4 regions of the Paenibacillus sp. J22P218 genome follow, and region 2 is predicted to be linked to each of the others. Evidence: riboswitches for the same ligand, from Rfam matches in the RefSeq annotation. Region 2 holds a riboswitch; each other region holds the start of a gene.

Region 1 (4,467 bases), on a different contig from region 2:
CACCGCAACGGTATCATCCTTGCCCTCTACGACAATGATCTCCTTAATCACTAAGATCATTCCCTTCCTCATTTACTCAAGCGTAAACGGCTATCGCCATCCTAAGCGGCAAAAGCAAACGTTTCGCGGTGAAATATAGGCCTAGTATAAGTGTGAATTTTATACTTTCCTATATTTTAAATAGCTGCAACAATTGCTGCCTGAATTGCGTCAATAAAACTACAAAAAGAAGAGGCTTAGCCTCTTCTTATGATGGCATATTTAATTGTACATTACGATAAGATGATGATAAACAGTTAGCTGCCGATAAAGCACTAAGTGGATGACGGTTTGTTCGGTCCAATAACGTACACGGTGTAACCCTTCTTGCGTCCGAACTTCTCCGCAGTCTTCTGACTACCGAAATACACGTCGATCTTATTGCCCTTTATTGCGCTTCCCGTATCCTCTGCCCGGCGGAATCCGATGCCTTCGATGAAGACCCACCAGCCGATCGGGATTACCTTCGGATCAACCGCGATCGTTCTGCCTTCCGTCACTTTCGTTCCGGACGCCGTAATGCCGTATTGAGGGTGGCTTTCGTCCTTGCCCGTCGATTCCACGCCTGCGGAATACGCAGTTAACGTGACGTTCTTCAAGATGCTCTTCGCCTTAAGCGTTACACCGTTTTTCGTCAACGTCTCCACGGTAGGACTACTATTAGAGAGCACGGTTACTTTCGGCTCAGGCTTCTTCGTACCGACTGCCACGACTTGATCGACAGCAGCGGTCTCGATTACTTTGCTGACCATTTGCTTAGAAACAAGCACGCCATCCTCGTACTGCTTCTGAATATGCTCAACGATAAGGCCTTGCTTACCGGTCTGGATCAGCTTCTCCTTGCCGACCTCCAGCGTCGGATCTTCTTTCTTCACGATAGAGAATGGCATCGCCCGCTCGCTTTCCGATACTTTCGTATCGACGCGTACAACGGTTACCGACATATCCTCTTCGACAGATGAGTTAAGCGACGGTACTACTTTATCATGATTACGAACAGAAATATTTAATTGCTCGATCGCCGCCTGCACAGTTCCTTCTGTCGTGTACACCGTTGATGTCTTGCCATCCGCCGTTACATTGACCGCCACCGCGTGATTAATTTCAACGCGATCGCCGTCTTTAATGGCTGCATTCAGAGGCACCGAAACCTCGTCATGCTCGCCAATCGTAATAGCTTGTTCATCCAGTAGGCGTTGCAGGACCCATTGCTTTGTTTCTACAACGGTTTCTTGTCCATTCACTACTACGGAGACGCTTTTGACAGCCGTTCCGTACAACAACACCAGTAACATGAAAGTCATAGCGATTGAGATAATAGCACTGAGTAGTATCAAACGCAAATTTTCATGCTTCCATCGCATTGCGAAAGACATGCTGGATGATCGTTTCCCATGGGTGTCCTTTACCTGGATTGTGCCCATTTCATCGGTCCTCCTTCATAGCCCCGCCGCCAAGTGTTACGCATGATTACAACTGACGCGACTATAGTATATTGGCGTGCGAGCACGCAATCCAGTAATTCTACTTCTTTTCTCGATCCTCTCACCTCCATGACTAACCCTATGACGACGATTTCCCGATTATTCGAAAATAAAAAGAAGCCGTCGACAGAGGATCTGTATCGTGGCTTCTCGGATGTCTACACGAGATATCATAAAAATGGGTGCACGAGGTTGATCGCTCTCTATGAACGCTTACGAGGTTAGCTGACGGATTCGGGCAAGAGAGCTGCCCTATTCGAAATCGCAATGCTCATGGCAATGGCTTCGAAATTCACCCCTGAAAAGATCAAAGCACGGTCCTTCAAATACCCGCACTTGGGTCCCCCGTTCTCCTTTCGGAGATTAAGCGCAAACTGGAAATCCAATACAAAAAGTAATAACTCTGAAATGAATCATACCTTCACGGGCGGTCTGTTGTAAAGAAGCGATAAAAGACGATTTAAGCGAAAAAGCTGGTTAAAGTCGGAAAAGATTAAAGATTTCCTGAACAAAATCCAGTTTTATCGCCCAAAAGGTCATTGAATCTCTCGTTTCCTACCGTTTTTAAACAATACCAAAACATTTTTTACCGTTTTCGGTCGTAATTTTGGCTATTTCTTCCACGGATTTGCCCAATAGCTCGGCTGCAGACTGGGCGACAAGAGAGACGTAAGCGGACTCATTTCGCTTCCCCCGGAACGGGTGAGGGGTCAAATAAGGGGCGTCCGTTTCGATCAATAATCGGTCCAAAGGAACCTGCTTCAGCACCTCTTTTGGCACGCGTGCATTTTGGAATGTAACCGGTCCCCCGAACGAGATATAGAAGTTCATATCGAGGCAGGCTTTGGCCGTCTCCCAGCTGCCGGAATAGCAGTGCATGACGCCTCCAACCTCTGCCGCATTCTCCTCGCGCAAGATCTTAACGATATCCTCATGCGCATCCCGATTGTGGATGACGATCGGCTTCTTCACCTTTCGCGCCAGCCTAATCTGCTCCCGAAATACACGATGCTGCACATCCTTAGGTGAAGTGTCCCAATGGTAATCAAGGCCTATCTCACCGATTGCGACAACTTTCGGATGCTCGCATAGACGTTCAATCCATTCCAAGTCGTCTGGCGTCATATCGATGCTGTCGACAGGGTGCCAGCCAACCGCTGCGTAGATAAAGTCATAAGCTTCAGCAAGCGCAATCGTTGTCGGGATCGTCTCCCGGTTGAAGCCGATATTGAGCAGCATATCAACGCCCGCTTCTCTCGCTCGCTCAATTACCTCTTTACGGTCCTCGTCGAACTTATGTGAGTCTAGATGGGTATGCGTATCAAATAAATATGTCATGTTGATGTTATACTCCTTCATTAAGCTGAAATAGTTGTTTCAAATGAGGACTAATCTGCGAAATATTCATCCTGAGCGGCTCCTCTGGAAAATACAAATGATACTGTCCCTGATGTAAACCGGTGATCGATCTAACTATGTCGGATTTAGCCGATATTTCACTTATTTCATCCTGATGATCCAACAACAAAATCGGCGCTTTTTCTTTCTTTTCTCCCTCTTGTCTGTCGGGACGATACACGTCATACGGAAGATCGAACGGGAAATCCAGCTCCATATGGTACTCCGGATTCATGCCGATCGAGAGGAACAGCAAACGTATTTCTTCTAATAAAGTAGGCTCAGGATCATCGATCGTTATGTACTTGTATAATCGACGATTCAGGAAGCGGTCGCATAGGTCGGCCAGCAGTGAATCATCCTCTTCGGCCCATTGCATGAAAGCCGTCTGCGCAAGCGCTTCATCCAGCTTTAAATAATCGCTGACGGCCATCGTATTATCGAGCAGCCGCTTGACCGACTCTGGCATCCATAAGAAGGAATAACCCTTCTCGTAAAGCTCCTTCGCCCGGCGGAAAATTTGCCTCAAAATAATTTCCGAGCTCCTCGTAACCGGATGGAAGTAAATCTGCCAATACATCTGGTAACGCGACATCAAATAATGCTCCACCGCATGCATGCCGCTTTCCTTAACCACAATTTGCCCTTTGTAAGGCCGCATCACACGCAAAATGCGCTCCAAATCAAAATTACCGTAATTTACTCCCGTAAAATAAGCATCTCGGAGCAAATAATCCATTCGATCCGCGTCCATTTGGCTGGATATCAAGCTGACAACGATCGGTTTTGGATATTTTTTCTGAATGACGGCAGCGACATGGCTCGGAAAATCTTCGGATACGGCTCGCAATACACGATTGATTTCTGTATCCTCCAAAATAATTTTGCACGTCCACTCCTCATGATCGGTATCGAACACCTCTTCAAGCGAATGGGAGAACGGACCGTGACCGACATCATGGAGCAGCGCAGCGCATAATGATACGAGCCGCTCTTCCTTCGGCCAGTCATGGAAACTATTGCGCTCGAACTGCGAAATAATTTTTCTCGTAATTTCATATACGCCCAGCGAATGGGAGAAACGGCTGTGCTCTGCGCCATGGAATGTTAAGTAGGACGTCCCTAATTGCCGAATTCGGCGCAAACGCTGAAATTCTTTGGTGTTAATAAGGTCCCAAATCGTTTGGTCTTGTACGTATATATAATGATGTACGGGATCCTTGAATACCTTCTCTTCCTGAAGCGGCTCTCTCATTTTATGATCATCTCCTTCGTTCATAGTTTCGACACATTATGTCGAATTAATGTCGAATAGTGTCGTTTAATAGTTTCCAAATTGTCGAAGCTGTTGTATTCTATTACAGAGTAGTATGCCCCCATTTCGTAGTCAAATGCCCGTAAATACGGATATTTATAGTAAATTTTTAGGTTGACTATTTTGGGAATCGTTGGTATTATTATAGACATAAACCTAAGAAACATGTCGAACGATGGCGAAACAATTTATCTAAGAGAGGGATTGATAGATCATGATGAAATCAACAGG
Region 2 (4,467 bases):
CTGCTTCATTCACGAACAACTCACCCCAGCCTAATCCGTTAGTCGTTGCTAAATGGAGACAGACGCGATAACCTGTGCGATAACCATCGTAATCAGGAATGACGAACATCTCGATTCTTCGAATGCTTAGCGCCGGGCAGTCGTTGGTGCAAGAAGGTAATGGCTCGTCGATTTGTGCTTGTATGAACATATGAAATTCTCTCCTCTATTCGCTTACGAGGTTAGCTGACGGATTCGGACTAGAGAGCTGCCCTACCGAGGCAATGCCTCGGATTCACCCCATTCGAACAATCGAACGATTGCTCTTGTTGGTTCCCCCGCTTTATCCTATGGACAAATTCAGCGATAATGATATGCCTTTTTCGGCTCGACGTCTATCCTAAACCGATTCGAAGCATTTGTAAAAGGTTCATTTTGTTGCACAAGACGCTCTAAGAGCAAATTAGAGGAGCGACGTTCATTTTATCCATGAAAAGAGGCTTTTTCGATGGAATACTCGTTTTTACTTCTGTTATTTATGATTTGAAAAAAAGCATGCTTGCGCGTGTTGGATACGAAATTCAGACATATATGTAATTTCAGAAAACGAGAGATAATTGGCGAAAAAGTGAGTAATATCGAGATATTACTTTTTGAAAACGTTAACGATCACTCTATAAGCTCCTATATTATCCAATATGGTCGCTGGGCCTGCTTTACATAAAATTTGGCTGGGAGTAAGATTCGATACAGGATTCGCAATTGAAGTTGCGATGGACTGATCGCTGAGTTTCCGCGAGGCAAGCGGAAAGCGGGGGAACCAAATGTGAAGCGGTGCGTCTGTACGATGTGAGAGTCGGAAAGGCGGCACGGCAGGGGTGAATCTTCGAAGAGGCAGCACCATGGATGCCGCTTCGAAGTAGGGCGACTCTCACCGCCCGAATCCGACAGCTAACCTCGTAAGCGTGGTTTGGAGAGAGGAATGATACAACGATTCGTTTTAATTGCTATTTTATCGCTGAGTTCCGCAGCAGTCTGCGGGAACGGGGGAACCAAAGAGCGATGCGCCGCGATGGAGTCGGCCGCATAGGTGCTCATGGGGTGAATCGCAAGGCGTAACCACCTTGCGTAGGGCGACTCTCACGCCCGAATCCGACAGCTAACCTCGTAAGCGTAATCGAGAGAGGCAACCATCGCAGTGCCGATTCGGCATGGCTTCCTTAGCCATGCCTCCGAAGAAGCCCGCGGGGAAAGGTCCTCTTTTCCCGCAGGCTTCTTTTTTGTTGCCTTTTTTCAGAAATTCGGAGGAGATTGCCGTTGGGCGAGGAGCATATTATCGTTGCCGGGCTTAATGAAGCTGGCAAAGCATTCATAAAAACATTGGTATTTCGCGGACTGCCGTTCATCGTCCTGACGAACAGCAAGCTAGAGGAAAGACAACTTCGTAAGCATGGACTTAATAACGTTTTATACGTGAATACTAATGACAGGAATAGTTGGATGATACCGGAAAAGGTCATTGGCGATGTCTTCATCTTTGAGAGCAGCTTAGCTCTTAGCTGCAGGTTCATACAATGCTGCAGGGATTGGACGTCTGGATCGATCTACGTCATTACGACGCATTGGAATCCAAGAGTCATATATAAAGGGCTTGGCGCAGATCACATCGTACATTCGCAAACCGGCGAAATTGGGTTTCTATTGAAAAAATAACTTTTTGTAAATGTCTATAGCAGGAGGGAACTGCCTTGATGGATCTGTACATGATTGGTACTTTAATCGTTTGCTTCGGATTGTTTTATGGTTTTCTTGCTTGGTGCGACAGAGCTGTCAAGCAAACGGGGGGCGATGGCGAATGATTATCGTAGCAGCGCTTGCGGTGCTCGTATTCGGTTACCTCTTATATGCTTTAATTCACCCGGAAAAATTTTAACCAGGAGGAACAACGATGGATATTTTGCAGCTATTAATTGTCATTGCCGTTCTTCTGCTGCTTGTGAAGCCGCTCGGAACGTATGTGTATCACGTATTCTCGAACGAGTCCAACCGGCTCGATAACGTATATGGAGGATCGGAACGGTTCATTTACAGGTTGATTGGACTTAAGAATCGAGCGGGCATGAGCTGGAAAACGTATGCGCTCTGTTTCATCGCCACGAACATCATTTTGGTAGCTTTCAGCTATCTGATTCTACGGCTGCAGCATGCGCTGCCGCTTAATCCAAACGGCATGGCGAGCATGGAGCCTACGCTTACGTTTAATACGATTATCAGTTTCATGACCAATACGAACCTGCAGCATTACAGCGGCGAGAGCGCTTTGTCTTATTTCTCGCAAATGGCGGTCATCATGATGATGATGTTCACATCCGCTGCAACTGGGTTTTCAGTCGCAATCGCGTTCGTAAGGGGCATTACGAGCAAAGGAAAAACGATCGGCAACTTTTTCGAAGATTTTGTTAAAGCCCATACGAGAATTTTTCTTCCGTTGGCCTTTATCGTTACGCTCGTTCTCGTTGCGCTGCAAGTACCGCAGACACTCGATCCGACGATCGCGATCAAGACGTTCGAGGGCGCGGTGCAACAAATTGCCATTGGACCGGTCGCTTCGCTGGAATCGATCAAGCATCTCGGTACGAACGGCGGCGGCTTCTTCGGCGTCAACTCGGCTCATCCGTTCGAGAATCCGAATCCGTTAACGAATGTCATCGAAATTTTGTGCATGTGGGTTCTTCCAGCAGCACTGCCTTACACGTTCGGTTTATTCGCCAAAAATAAAAAGCAGGGCTGGATCATTTTTTCGGCCATGATGACCTTGTTCCTCGTATTCCTTAGCGTTGCTTATGGCGCCGAGAAGATGGGCAACCCGGCAATGGCCGCGCTTGGCATCGACGCCTCGCAGGGGAGCATGGAGGGCAAAGAGGTTCGATTCGGCATCGCGCAATCCGCTCTCTTCACGACGGTGACGGCGGCTGCGACGACAGGAACGGTCAACAATATGCACGATACGCTTACGCCGCTTGGCGGACTGGTGCCGCTGGCCGAAATGATGCTTAACGTCGTATTCGGGGGCAAGGGCGTAGGGCTAATTAATATGCTTATGTACGCGATCTTGGCCGTGTTTATATGCGGGCTTATGGTTGGACGGACGCCGGAGTTTCTCGGGCGGAAGATCGAGCCTCGCGAAATGAAGCTGATCGCCATCGCGATTCTCGCGCATCCGTTCATTATCCTTGTACCGACCGCTCTCGCGTTCATGACCGATCTTGGTTACGCAGCCGTTACCAACCCGGGCTTCCACGGCATAAGCCAGGTGCTCTACGAGTATACGTCCTCGGCTGCCAATAATGGCTCCGGCTTCGAAGGACTTGGCGATAATACGCCTTTCTGGAATATTAGCACCGGACTTGTCATGCTCTTCGGACGCTACATCTCGATGATCGCGATGCTCGCCGTAGCGGGATCGCTTGCACGCAAGCAGCCGGTTCCGGAGACCATCGGCACGTTTCGCACGGATAATAAGCTGTTCCTTGGACTGTTGATCGGTACGGTGTTGCTGATTGGCGCTTTAACATTTTTGCCGGTTATCGTTCTCGGACCGATAGCCGAACATTTGACACTCCGCTAACGGATGAGGTGAACGAAGATGAGTAGAAACGAAACCAATAAATTGCTATCCTCAGGCGCGGTCAAACGTGCGGTAATGGACAGCTTCATAAAATTGAATCCCATTGTTATGATGAAAAATCCGGTCATGTTCGTTGTAGAGGTCGGTACGGTTATCGTCCTATTGATGGCCCTATTCCCCGGATATTTCGATGCCAAGCAAAACGTTGGCTTTAATCTGACCGTGTTCGTCATTCTGTTCGTTACGCTGCTGTTCGCGAACTTTGCGGAGGCAATCGCAGAGGGCAGAGGCAAAGCGCAGGCCGATTCGCTCAAACGGTCGAAGCAGGACATGACCGCCAATAAGCTGGTTGGCAGTACGATTACGGTTGTATCTTCGCCGGAGCTGCGCAAAGGCGATATCGTCGTCGTCTCTCAAGGCGAGATGATTCCCGGAGACGGCGAAGTCATCGAAGGTCTGGCATCGGTAGACGAATCAGCTATCACGGGTGAATCGGCGCCCGTTATTAAAGAGGCGGGCGGAGACTTCAGCTCGGTAACCGGCGGCACGAAGGTCGTCAGCGACTCGATTAAGGTCCGAATTACAAGCGATCCGGGACAATCGTTCATCGATCGGATGATCGCGCTCGTGGAGGGTGCCAAGCGGCAAAAAACGCCGAATGAGATCGCGCTGAATACGCTGCTGACGAGCTTGACGATCATATTTTTAATCGTCGTTGTCACGTTGAAGCCAATTGCGGAATACGTAGGCGTCGACTTGGAAATTCCGGTGCTGATTGCTTTGTTAGTATGTTTGATTCCAACGACGATCGGCGGTTTGTTGTCGGCGATCGGCATTGCCGGCATGGACCGCGTTACGCA
Region 3 (4,467 bases), on a different contig from region 2:
CGATCCGCGAGCTTGAGGATACGAAACGCACGACATCGCTTATTCATGCCGATCCCGCGGGGCTGAGTCCTTCGGTTCGACTGTGGATTAATGAAATTGCAGCCCGCTTCCCGAGCAAGCAAGCCTAACATAATGGACAAAAAACAGCGGCGAAAAGCATTAGCCGCTGTTTTCATCATTTCCAATATATCGCTTTCGAATCCATAAGATCGGTGCTCTATTTAACGGATAACCGTCGCCTCGAATTCCTCGATTTGATCGTTCGTCCCTATAATAACCATAATGTCTCGTTCCGTAAGAACATCTGTTGCCGAAGGAGCAATAATTATACCGTTAGGCTTGTTGATCGCAACGATGCTGCACCCGAATCTTGCCCGGGGATTAAGGTCGCTCAACGACTTTCCGTTCAAGCATTTCGGGACGGCAAGCTCTGCGATCGTATAATCCTTGGACAGCTCGATATAATCAAGCAGGTTAGGCGATACGAGCTGATGCGCAACCCGAATGCCCATATCCCTCTCCGGATAGACGACCCTGTCAACGCCGATCTTCTCAAGCACGCGGCCGTGGAGCTCGGACATCGCCTTCGCGACAACCTTCTTCACGCCAAGATCCTTCAATAATATGGCAGTTAGAATGCTCGCCTGAATGTCATCGCCGATCGCAACGACACCGCAGTCGAAGTTGCGTACGCCGAGCGAGCGAAGCGTCTCCTCATCCGTGCAATCCGCCGATACGGCATAAGTTAGCACGCTGCTCATATCCTGCACCGTTTCTTCATCCTTATCGATGCCGAGCACTTCATGACCGAGCTCGATGAGTTCCCTTCCAAGGCTTGAGCCGAACCGCCCCAAGCCGACAATGACAAACTGACTGCGTTTGATAGCCACCTGTAAATCCCCTATCCAATTGTTATTTTACCTTCCGGATACCGGTACAATTCTTTATCTGTTCCAGGCCCTAGCGCATAAGCGAGCGTTAATGGACCTAGCCGACCGGCAAACATCGTGAATGCAATAATCATTTTGCTAATATCGCTAAGCTCCGGGGTCAATCCAATGGATAGTCCTACGGTGCCGAACGCGGATGTTGCTTCGAACAATATTTTCATGAACGGCTGATTTTCGATCGTTGCAAGGATCATCGTCACGACCACGACGAGCGTTAATGACAAAATCGTAATCGTCAGCGCTTTGTTGATGCGGTCCTTGGCAAGCCGATAGCGGAAGAAGACGATATCCTCACGTCCGCGAATCATCGAGATTACGGCGCCTACGAGCACCGTGAACGTCGTCGTTTTAATGCCGCCCCCCGTTGAGCCCGGCGATGCGCCGATGAACATAAGGATGATTGTAAAGAAGACGGTAGCCTGCCTTAGAGCTGTATAATCGAGCGTATTGGCGCCAGCCGTACGCGGCGTAATGGATTGGAATAATGATGCCCATATCTTGCCTCCCCAATCGAGCGAGCCGAGCGTGAGAGGGTTCGTGAATTCGAAAACAAACAACACAATCGTGCCTAAAGCGATCAGAGTGCCCGTCATGGCGAGGACGATTTTACTATGCAGCGACAGCTTGCGGTTCTTCCGATATTCCATTAGATCGGACATAACGACGAAGCCGAGTCCTCCGAATACGATCAACATCATCGCGGCTATATTAACGATTGGATCGGACACATACAGCGTTAAGCTGCGGTAATCTCCGAAAATATCGAAGCCGGCGTTATTAAACAGCGATACGGCATGGAATGCGCCGAAAAATACTGCCTTGCCAAGCGGCATATCGAACGAGAACCGGAACGTGAACAGCAGCATCCCGACGAGTTCAATAGACAGCGAGTAGTAGATGACGCGGCGAATTAGCCTAATGATGCCCTCCATGCTTGTCTGATTCATCGCCTCTTGAAGAATCAGCCTCTCGCGCAGCGATATTTTCCGCCGCAAGACGAGCGCGATTAGCGTTGCCATCGTCATGAAGCCGAGGCCGCCAAGCTGGAACAGCACCATCAGAACGATCTGGCCGGCTGTCGAGAAATAGGTGCCGGTATCGACGACGACGAGTCCGGTAACGCATGTCGCTGAAGTAGCCGTGAACAAAGCGTCTATAAAGTTCAGCCGTTCCCCTGTCGCCGAAGCGAAGGGCAAAGAGAGCAGAAATGCCCCAATGAATATAATGAGCGCGAAGCCGCTAACGAGTATCCTTGGCGGAGACCAGTTCTTCACGTCCCAAATCCATGCAAATTTCATCTTATATTGTGCACCTCAATCTTCGAAAATCTACTGCGTTATCGTTATAAGCGCACAAAAAAAAGCACTGGAAGCTCAAGTGCTCATGAAGATGAGTCCTGTTCCAATACGCCTACGAGGTTAGCTGACGGATTCGGGCCTGGACAGGCAGCCCTATTCAATCGCCTGAAGCTGCGCTCCGGCAATGTAGAAATTCACCCCATGCCGCCGGATGCCCGGCAACAATTTGGTTCCCCCGTTTTCCTAAGGAAATTCGGCTGTGCTATTCATTTGGTATGACGATAACGATTATAAGCCCAAATACGTCTCTGCATAAAGCTCCCTTTTCTCACATTAGAGGCTATATTCGACCAAAAAGACGCAGTTATGCGCTTCACCTTGCCCTACACTTCATGAACATCGTTATTTCGCGGGATTATGAAAATAAAGACCTAGTTTCAATGGATAATTCAGGGAACGTTGTGATATGGTAGTATAGTATGCTTCATCCTACTCCTATACGCATGAGGTGAACTGATGATCGATTCAATTAAGCACAAGGAATGGAAGCGTTACATATGGGCAGCCGTTATTTGTCTTCTCATTTACATGTTCGTCGATATCGTCCCGCTAATAAAGGCTAGCTCTTCAGATGAGCTAGGCGGCAGAGCCATTAGCAAAGCACAAGCGGAGCAGGCAGCCGCGTCGTTCGCCGAGAAGCTCGTAGGACGAGAAGTGGACTCCGCCAAGGCCGTCCATCAATCCGACAAGCTTATGAACGGCTACCTAACGCGCGATGAGCTGTCAGAGGCGTATGCCGATCAATACGATAAACAATTCCCAACCGATACGTACCAAGTCGAGGTGGACTTTGAAGGGGCAGGCGGCAAAGGATTTGTCTACGTCCATATGCAGACTGAGCGTATCGTGGCCTGGAATCTGCATGGCGGCGAGCCTGTTCAGGACGACAATCCGGAAATCGATAAGCTGAGCATCGCGTTGCTCGAGAAGCAAGGGTTCCGTGCAGAGGAGCTTGCAAGCGGAGCGGCCTATCCGAACGGCGAGTGGGGAGTTAGCCCAAGCGACCATTCGATCGGCGAATCGAAGCTGCAAGTGACGATTGCCGTAAGCTTGATTGATGGCAATCCCGTCATGACGAAATACAAGCCAGCCTTCATTGCGCCGGCTGAGTATAGGGACTATGTGAAAGCCCAAGACAAGTGGGCGCAATTCATGACCGGCTTCGGCTACTTCCTCATGAGCTTCATCCTGTTCGTCCTTGCAGTCATCTACGCCGTCCTTTACCGAGGACATACGTCCTTCAAGCGAGGAATCGTACTCACGATCATTTACTTCGTTACGTATGTCATCATTAATATGAACGTACTCGACGGAGTTAGAGCATCGCTTGGCGAAAACGAGCTCGGCGGTCAGACGATTCTGATTACCGCCATATTCACCGTCCTATTGTCTATTCCGATGGCCGGCTCGATCTATATCTCGCTTGTGGCGGGCGACGGCTTGTGGAAGGCGCAAGGACGCTCCTTATGGCCGCGTTTCGGCCAGCCTGGGTACGGAACGTACGTGTGGCGCAGCATGGGGCTTGGCTACTGCTTCGCTGCTATTCTGTTCGCGCTGCAGGCGGCCATCTTCATCGGCTTGAAATTCACGATCGGCACATGGTCGACCAGCGACGTGACGCAATCGCCATACAACATGAGTTATCTATGGCTCATGCCCGTGCTGGCTTGGGCGGCAGCTATATCCGAAGAAGCCGTATTCCGATTCTTCGGCATCGGCCTGTTCCGCAAATGGTTCAAAAATACGTTCGTGGCAGCCATTATTCCAACCGCATCATGGGCGCTCGGCCACGTCATGTACCCGCTATACCCGTCGTCGACAAGGCTCATCGAGCTAATGATTATCGGGCTGATCTTCAGCTTCATCTTCGTCAGATACGGCTTAATTACGGCGATGTTCACGCATGCGATATTCAACAGCGTCGGCGTAGCGCTTACTATTGTTACCGTCGGCTCGGCGTTCGATATCGCATCAGGCATCTTCTTCGTTATTTTGCCGATTCTAATCGCTTATGGGATTAAGTATTTGGATGACAAAAAAGAGAAGAAACCGCCGATTACGACGATTCCTCCTCATTTAGAGCAGCAATAATTTGACCAGCCAGCTTTTCCCCGATAGAGAGAGGCCTGAAGTCTTCGACGGAGGCCTCTTTTATTTTG
Region 4 (4,467 bases), on a different contig from region 2:
GTTCGGCATCCGCATTCCCGTATACCCGATCCGAGGCCAAATTTGTGCTTATGAGGCAGACGAGAAGCCTGTTCGGCACATGGTTTTTAGCAATCAAGGTTATCTAGTAGGCAAAGAAAACGGTACGTTGGTATGCGGAGCTTCGGAGGATGTTGCCGGCTTCGATACTTCGGTGACGGATAAGGGGATCGACCGGCTGAGGAAATGGAATAAACAAGCGTTTCCGTTCCTTGAGGATCAGACCCCATTTCACCGATGGGCAGGCCTGCGTCCTTCCACGCAAGACGGTTTTCCTTTGATCGGTTCATTGAAGGAAGCTAGCCATGTCGCATTCGCGGTCGGTCATTATCGCAACGGCATCCTGCTTAGTCCGGCTACCGCCATGCTTGCTGCCGATTGCCTGGAAGGCAAGGATACAGCCGAATATAATCAAGCTTTCTCACCGGAACGGTTTGGAAGAAGGGGTTGAGCGTATAGATGGATACCTATTCAAGGCAACAGGTTGCAAGGGCTTTAACAATCGCAGGTTCCGATAGCGGCGGAGGCGCGGGCATTCAGGCCGATCTGAAAACGTTCCAAGAACTTGGCGTCTTCGGCATGTCCGCAATCACGGCGGTGACTGCCCAGAATACGCTTGGCGTACATGGCGTATACCCAATGAGTCCGGATGCGATTATTGGGCAAATCCATGCGGTCGGCAACGATATCGGGGTTGATGCCGTTAAGACGGGAATGCTGTTCAGCAGCGAAATCATAGTAGCAGTTGCCGAAGCGATCCGGACGTTCGGATGGACGAAGGTTGTCGTAGATCCGGTTATGGTAGCCAAAGGCGGCGCGGTACTTCTGCAAGAAGAGGCAATTCGCGCCTTAACGGGCAAGCTATTGCCGCTTACGGCGGTCGTGACGCCAAACATACCGGAAGCGGAGCAGCTTACGGGCAACTCTATTCGGAGTAAGACGGATAAAGAAGAAGCGGCAAGGAGACTCGCCGGTTTCGGTGCCCGACATGTCATTATCAAAGGCGGTCATGACGAGGGAGCGGAAGCCGTGGATTTGCTGTTCGACGGCCGTTATTTTACCGAGCTGGCAGGCAAGCGAATCGCTACGGGACATACGCATGGCACGGGATGCACATTCTCAGCTGCTCTTGCAGCCGGACTCGCTCGGGGGCTTGACGTTGAGGGTGCGATGCGCCAGGCCAAAGCTTTCATCCAAGCAGCGATCGAGGACGGGATACATATCGGCGGCGGCCGCGGACCAACGAATCACTGGGCGTTCGGGCGGAGCCGATTGCCTATCTCTGGAAATCCATATTAAGCATGCTAGATGACGAAAACGAAAGCAAATAATGGCATTCCGATCGATAATAAGTGCCACTATCCATTTTAGCCGACGCCATCCGCATTTTAGGTCAAAAATCAGCTTAAACCTTCTCCATTTCGGTTTTACTTTGCATAAGGTTGAGCGTATGATTTGTTCAACAACTAAATTAGTCAAACGCTAAATTCCCGAACCGGGAAACGGGGGAACCGACCGAAACCATTACAATGGTTTCATGGGGTGAATCCTTTCGCTTGCCTTAGCAAGCATGAGGTAGGGCACTCTCAAGCCCGAATCCGACAGCTAACCTCGTAAGCGTATTGAGAGAACCGCGATCGTGCCTTGCATAGGCTCGTCTTTTTCGTTATGCAAGAAGTCCGAGAGTAGAGTATCTCTGCTCTCTGGGCTTTTTTTTGTTGTGTAAAAACAGGGTGAATACGGGGAGGCTGCGCAATGAATGCGATCGAAATTAACAAACTGACCAAAACGTACGGCAAATCAAGAGGAATAACGGACATTAGTTTTTCCATTGAAGAGGGGGAAATTTTTGGTTTTATCGGACCGAACGGGGCAGGAAAATCAACGACGATCCGAACGTTACTATCTCTTATCTATCCGACAAGCGGCAGCGCTACCATTTTCGGTAAAGACTGCATCAAGTTTGCTCCGGAAATCAAAAAAGAAATCGGTTATTTGCCGTCTGAAGTTTTTTATTACGACAATATGAAGGTTGCGGATCTGTTAAATTATTCGGCCAGCTTTTTCAAAAAAGATTGCAAGAAAAGAATAAAAGAATTAGCCGAAATCATGGATCTGGATATAACGAAAAAAATTGATGACCTGTCTTTGGGGAACAAAAAGAAAGTGGGCATTGTTCAAGGGCTGCTCCATAGTCCTAAGCTCATTATTCTAGATGAGCCTACCAGCGGACTTGATCCGCTCATGCAGCAAAAGTTTTTCGAATTGCTTGAAGAAGAGAATAAAAGAGGGGCCACGATATTATTCTCCTCCCATATATTAAGCGAAGTTCAGCGGTTATGTAATCGAGTTGCGATTATTAAAGAGGGAAAAATCGTTACGGTCGAAAAAATCAGTACATTAAAAGAGAACAATTATAAAAAGTTTACAGTAGATACATCCGTACAATTAGAACAAAACTTCTTCAATATGGCCGGCGTGAACAATATTTCGGTGAACGGGAGAACAACGAGCTTTTTATTTAGAGGCAACATTAACCATGTGATGAGAAAAATAGCTGAAATTGATATTGAAAACCTGTGGATCGAAGAGCCGAACCTTGAGGAAATCTTTATGCATTATTATGAAAAAGGGGTCTGATCGGCGATGAATATGTTTGTGCATGAGTTGAAGGCGTACAGAAAATCGATGCTGATATGGACGCTCTCTTTAATAGGCATCATGATCTTATTCCTCTCGCTCTTCCCTGGCCTGTCCAAGGACATTGACGAATTTACCAAGGTGCTGGAAGGCTATCCCGAAGGCGTCAGAAAGGCGCTCGGAATTGAGCTCGAAAGCATCGGGACCATTCTAGGCTTTTATTCTTATATTTTCATGTACATTACGCTCTGCGGCGCTATTCAAGCGATGATTCTGGGAACGTCGATTGTCTCCAAGGAGATTCGTGAGAAAACGGCAGATTTTTTATTAACGAAACCCGTAACGCGGACGCAAATAATGACCTCCAAGCTGATGGCAGCCGTTGTTTCGTTAGCGGTTACGAATGTTCTATATCTCATTGCGGCAAACCTCATGGCTGTACAGGTGAAGACGGATGATTATAGCGGGAAACTATTTTTTATGATTTCGCTAACTTTGTTGTTTATTCAGCTCATTTTTCTTGCTATAGGAATGATCGTTTCCGTTGTTTTTCCTAAGATTAAGGCTGTTTTATCTGTTTCGCTTAGCACCGTATTTGCCTTTTTTGTGATTGGCATGCTCGTTTCGGCAGGTGATGACGGAGCTAAACGTTACTTGTCTCCATTTAAATATTTTGACCCTAAGCTTATTATCGAAAGCTCCAATTATGAAGCATCTTATTTCGCAGCAGCGATCAGCATCATTGTTGTTTCGATTGCCGCCAGCTATGTTATTTATAGAAAAAAAGATGTTCATGCTGTATAGGAGAAAACGAAGAGGAGGGGTGCAAAATGAATATCTTTGTTAGGGAATTGAAATGTTACCGGAAATCGATTATTTTTTGGAGCATTGGAATCATTCTGTTGCTTGCAAGCGGCATGAACAAATATGAAGCAACGGCATCCAGCGGGCAACTTAACAGCATGATGGATGATATGCCCAAAGCTCTCAAAGCGTTTATGGGCTCGGGGGATCTGGATCTATCCAAGGCTAGCGGTTATTTTGGAATCTTGGCCCTATACTTTTTGTTGATGGCAACGATCCATGCGGTTATGCTGGGGGCTAATATTATCGCAAAGGAAGAACGGGATAAAACGGCAGAGTTTTTATTCACGAAACCGGCATCGCGCAATCAAATCGTTACGGCGAAAATACTGGGGGCGTTAGCCAATGTCCTTATATTAAATATCGTTGCCTGGGTTTCGAGCGTAGTTATCGTAGGTAAGTACAGTAGTGGCGAAACAGTAAATGATGATATTGCCATCGTCATGGCCGGAATGTTCATTTTGCAGCTTCTCTTCCTAGTTATAGGAACGGCGATCGCTGCCGCATACAAAAACCCGAAAAAGGCAGCCTCGCTTGCAACAGGCATCCTGCTTATCACGTTCATTCTATCGATTGCCATCGACTTGAACGAGAAACTCAAAACCTTGAAAGTCCTCACGCCGTTTAAATATTTTGAAGCAAAAGATATTATGTATGGCGGTGGGTTGGATGTTGCATTTGTCCTCCTATCTATCGTATTTATTGCAGTTTTGACGATAATGACGTATATATTATTTAGGAAACGCGATTTGCATGTTTAAGAGACTTCTAAACGGTAAAACCTCTATAAAAAAGGAAGTGTTGAACGATGAATCTAGAAGAGGTTATGCAAGAGCTCGAAGCGCTTGGCAAGGAACGAATGAAGAAAATGTACATGTCTAATGGCGCGCACGAGCCGGTATTCGGCGTGGCAACGGGCGCTATGAAGCCTATTTTCAAGAAAAC

Evidence for each region. Region 2 has a riboswitch for cyclic di-AMP ahead of AC0YN0_RS01275 (hypothetical protein). Riboswitches for the same ligand answer to the same signal wherever they lie in the genome.
Region 1: linked by a shared signal. The riboswitch ahead of AC0YN0_RS29675 (ubiquitin-like domain-containing protein) and the one ahead of AC0YN0_RS01275 (hypothetical protein) in region 2 are both predicted to bind cyclic di-AMP.
Region 3: linked by a shared signal. The riboswitch ahead of AC0YN0_RS24045 (TrkH family potassium uptake protein) and the one ahead of AC0YN0_RS01275 (hypothetical protein) in region 2 are both predicted to bind cyclic di-AMP.
Region 4: linked by a shared signal. The riboswitch ahead of AC0YN0_RS27765 (ABC transporter ATP-binding protein) and the one ahead of AC0YN0_RS01275 (hypothetical protein) in region 2 are both predicted to bind cyclic di-AMP.

Annotation. Positions count from the first base shown of each region.
Region 1 is NZ_JBWDNL010000010.1:9,483-13,949, reverse strand. Features, by position in the region: gene rnmV (ribonuclease M5) at 1-51, opposite strand, end outside; gene AC0YN0_RS29675 (ubiquitin-like domain-containing protein) at 315-1,463, opposite strand; cyclic di-AMP (ydaO/yuaA leader) riboswitch at 1,718-1,903, opposite strand; gene AC0YN0_RS29670 (TatD family hydrolase) at 2,088-2,861, opposite strand; gene AC0YN0_RS29665 (HD domain-containing protein) at 2,869-4,176, opposite strand; gene AC0YN0_RS29660 (AbrB/MazE/SpoVT family DNA-binding domain-containing protein) at 4,451-4,467, shown strand, end outside.
Region 2 is NZ_JBWDNL010000001.1:270,290-274,756, forward strand. Features, by position in the region: gene AC0YN0_RS01270 (hypothetical protein) at 1-190, opposite strand, end outside; cyclic di-AMP (ydaO/yuaA leader) riboswitch at 196-355, opposite strand; cyclic di-AMP (ydaO/yuaA leader) riboswitch at 753-960, shown strand; cyclic di-AMP (ydaO/yuaA leader) riboswitch at 986-1,168, shown strand; gene AC0YN0_RS01275 (hypothetical protein) at 1,297-1,692, shown strand; gene kdpF (K(+)-transporting ATPase subunit F) at 1,835-1,912, shown strand; gene kdpA (potassium-transporting ATPase subunit KdpA) at 1,928-3,607, shown strand; gene kdpB (potassium-transporting ATPase subunit KdpB) at 3,626-4,467, shown strand, end outside.
Region 3 is NZ_JBWDNL010000006.1:91,506-95,972, forward strand. Features, by position in the region: gene AC0YN0_RS24035 (LysR family transcriptional regulator) at 1-128, shown strand, start outside; gene AC0YN0_RS24040 (potassium channel family protein) at 222-884, opposite strand; gene AC0YN0_RS24045 (TrkH family potassium uptake protein) at 902-2,248, opposite strand; cyclic di-AMP (ydaO/yuaA leader) riboswitch at 2,343-2,517, opposite strand; gene AC0YN0_RS24050 (lysostaphin resistance A-like protein) at 2,765-4,399, shown strand; gene uvrC (excinuclease ABC subunit UvrC) at 4,365-4,467, opposite strand, start outside.
Region 4 is NZ_JBWDNL010000008.1:63,994-68,460, reverse strand. Features, by position in the region: gene thiO (glycine oxidase ThiO) at 1-469, shown strand, start outside; gene thiD (bifunctional hydroxymethylpyrimidine kinase/phosphomethylpyrimidine kinase) at 478-1,317, shown strand; cyclic di-AMP (ydaO/yuaA leader) riboswitch at 1,489-1,652, shown strand; gene AC0YN0_RS27765 (ABC transporter ATP-binding protein) at 1,774-2,658, shown strand; gene AC0YN0_RS27760 (ABC transporter permease subunit) at 2,665-3,462, shown strand; gene AC0YN0_RS27755 (ABC transporter permease subunit) at 3,489-4,283, shown strand; gene AC0YN0_RS27750 (DNA alkylation repair protein) at 4,331-4,467, shown strand, end outside.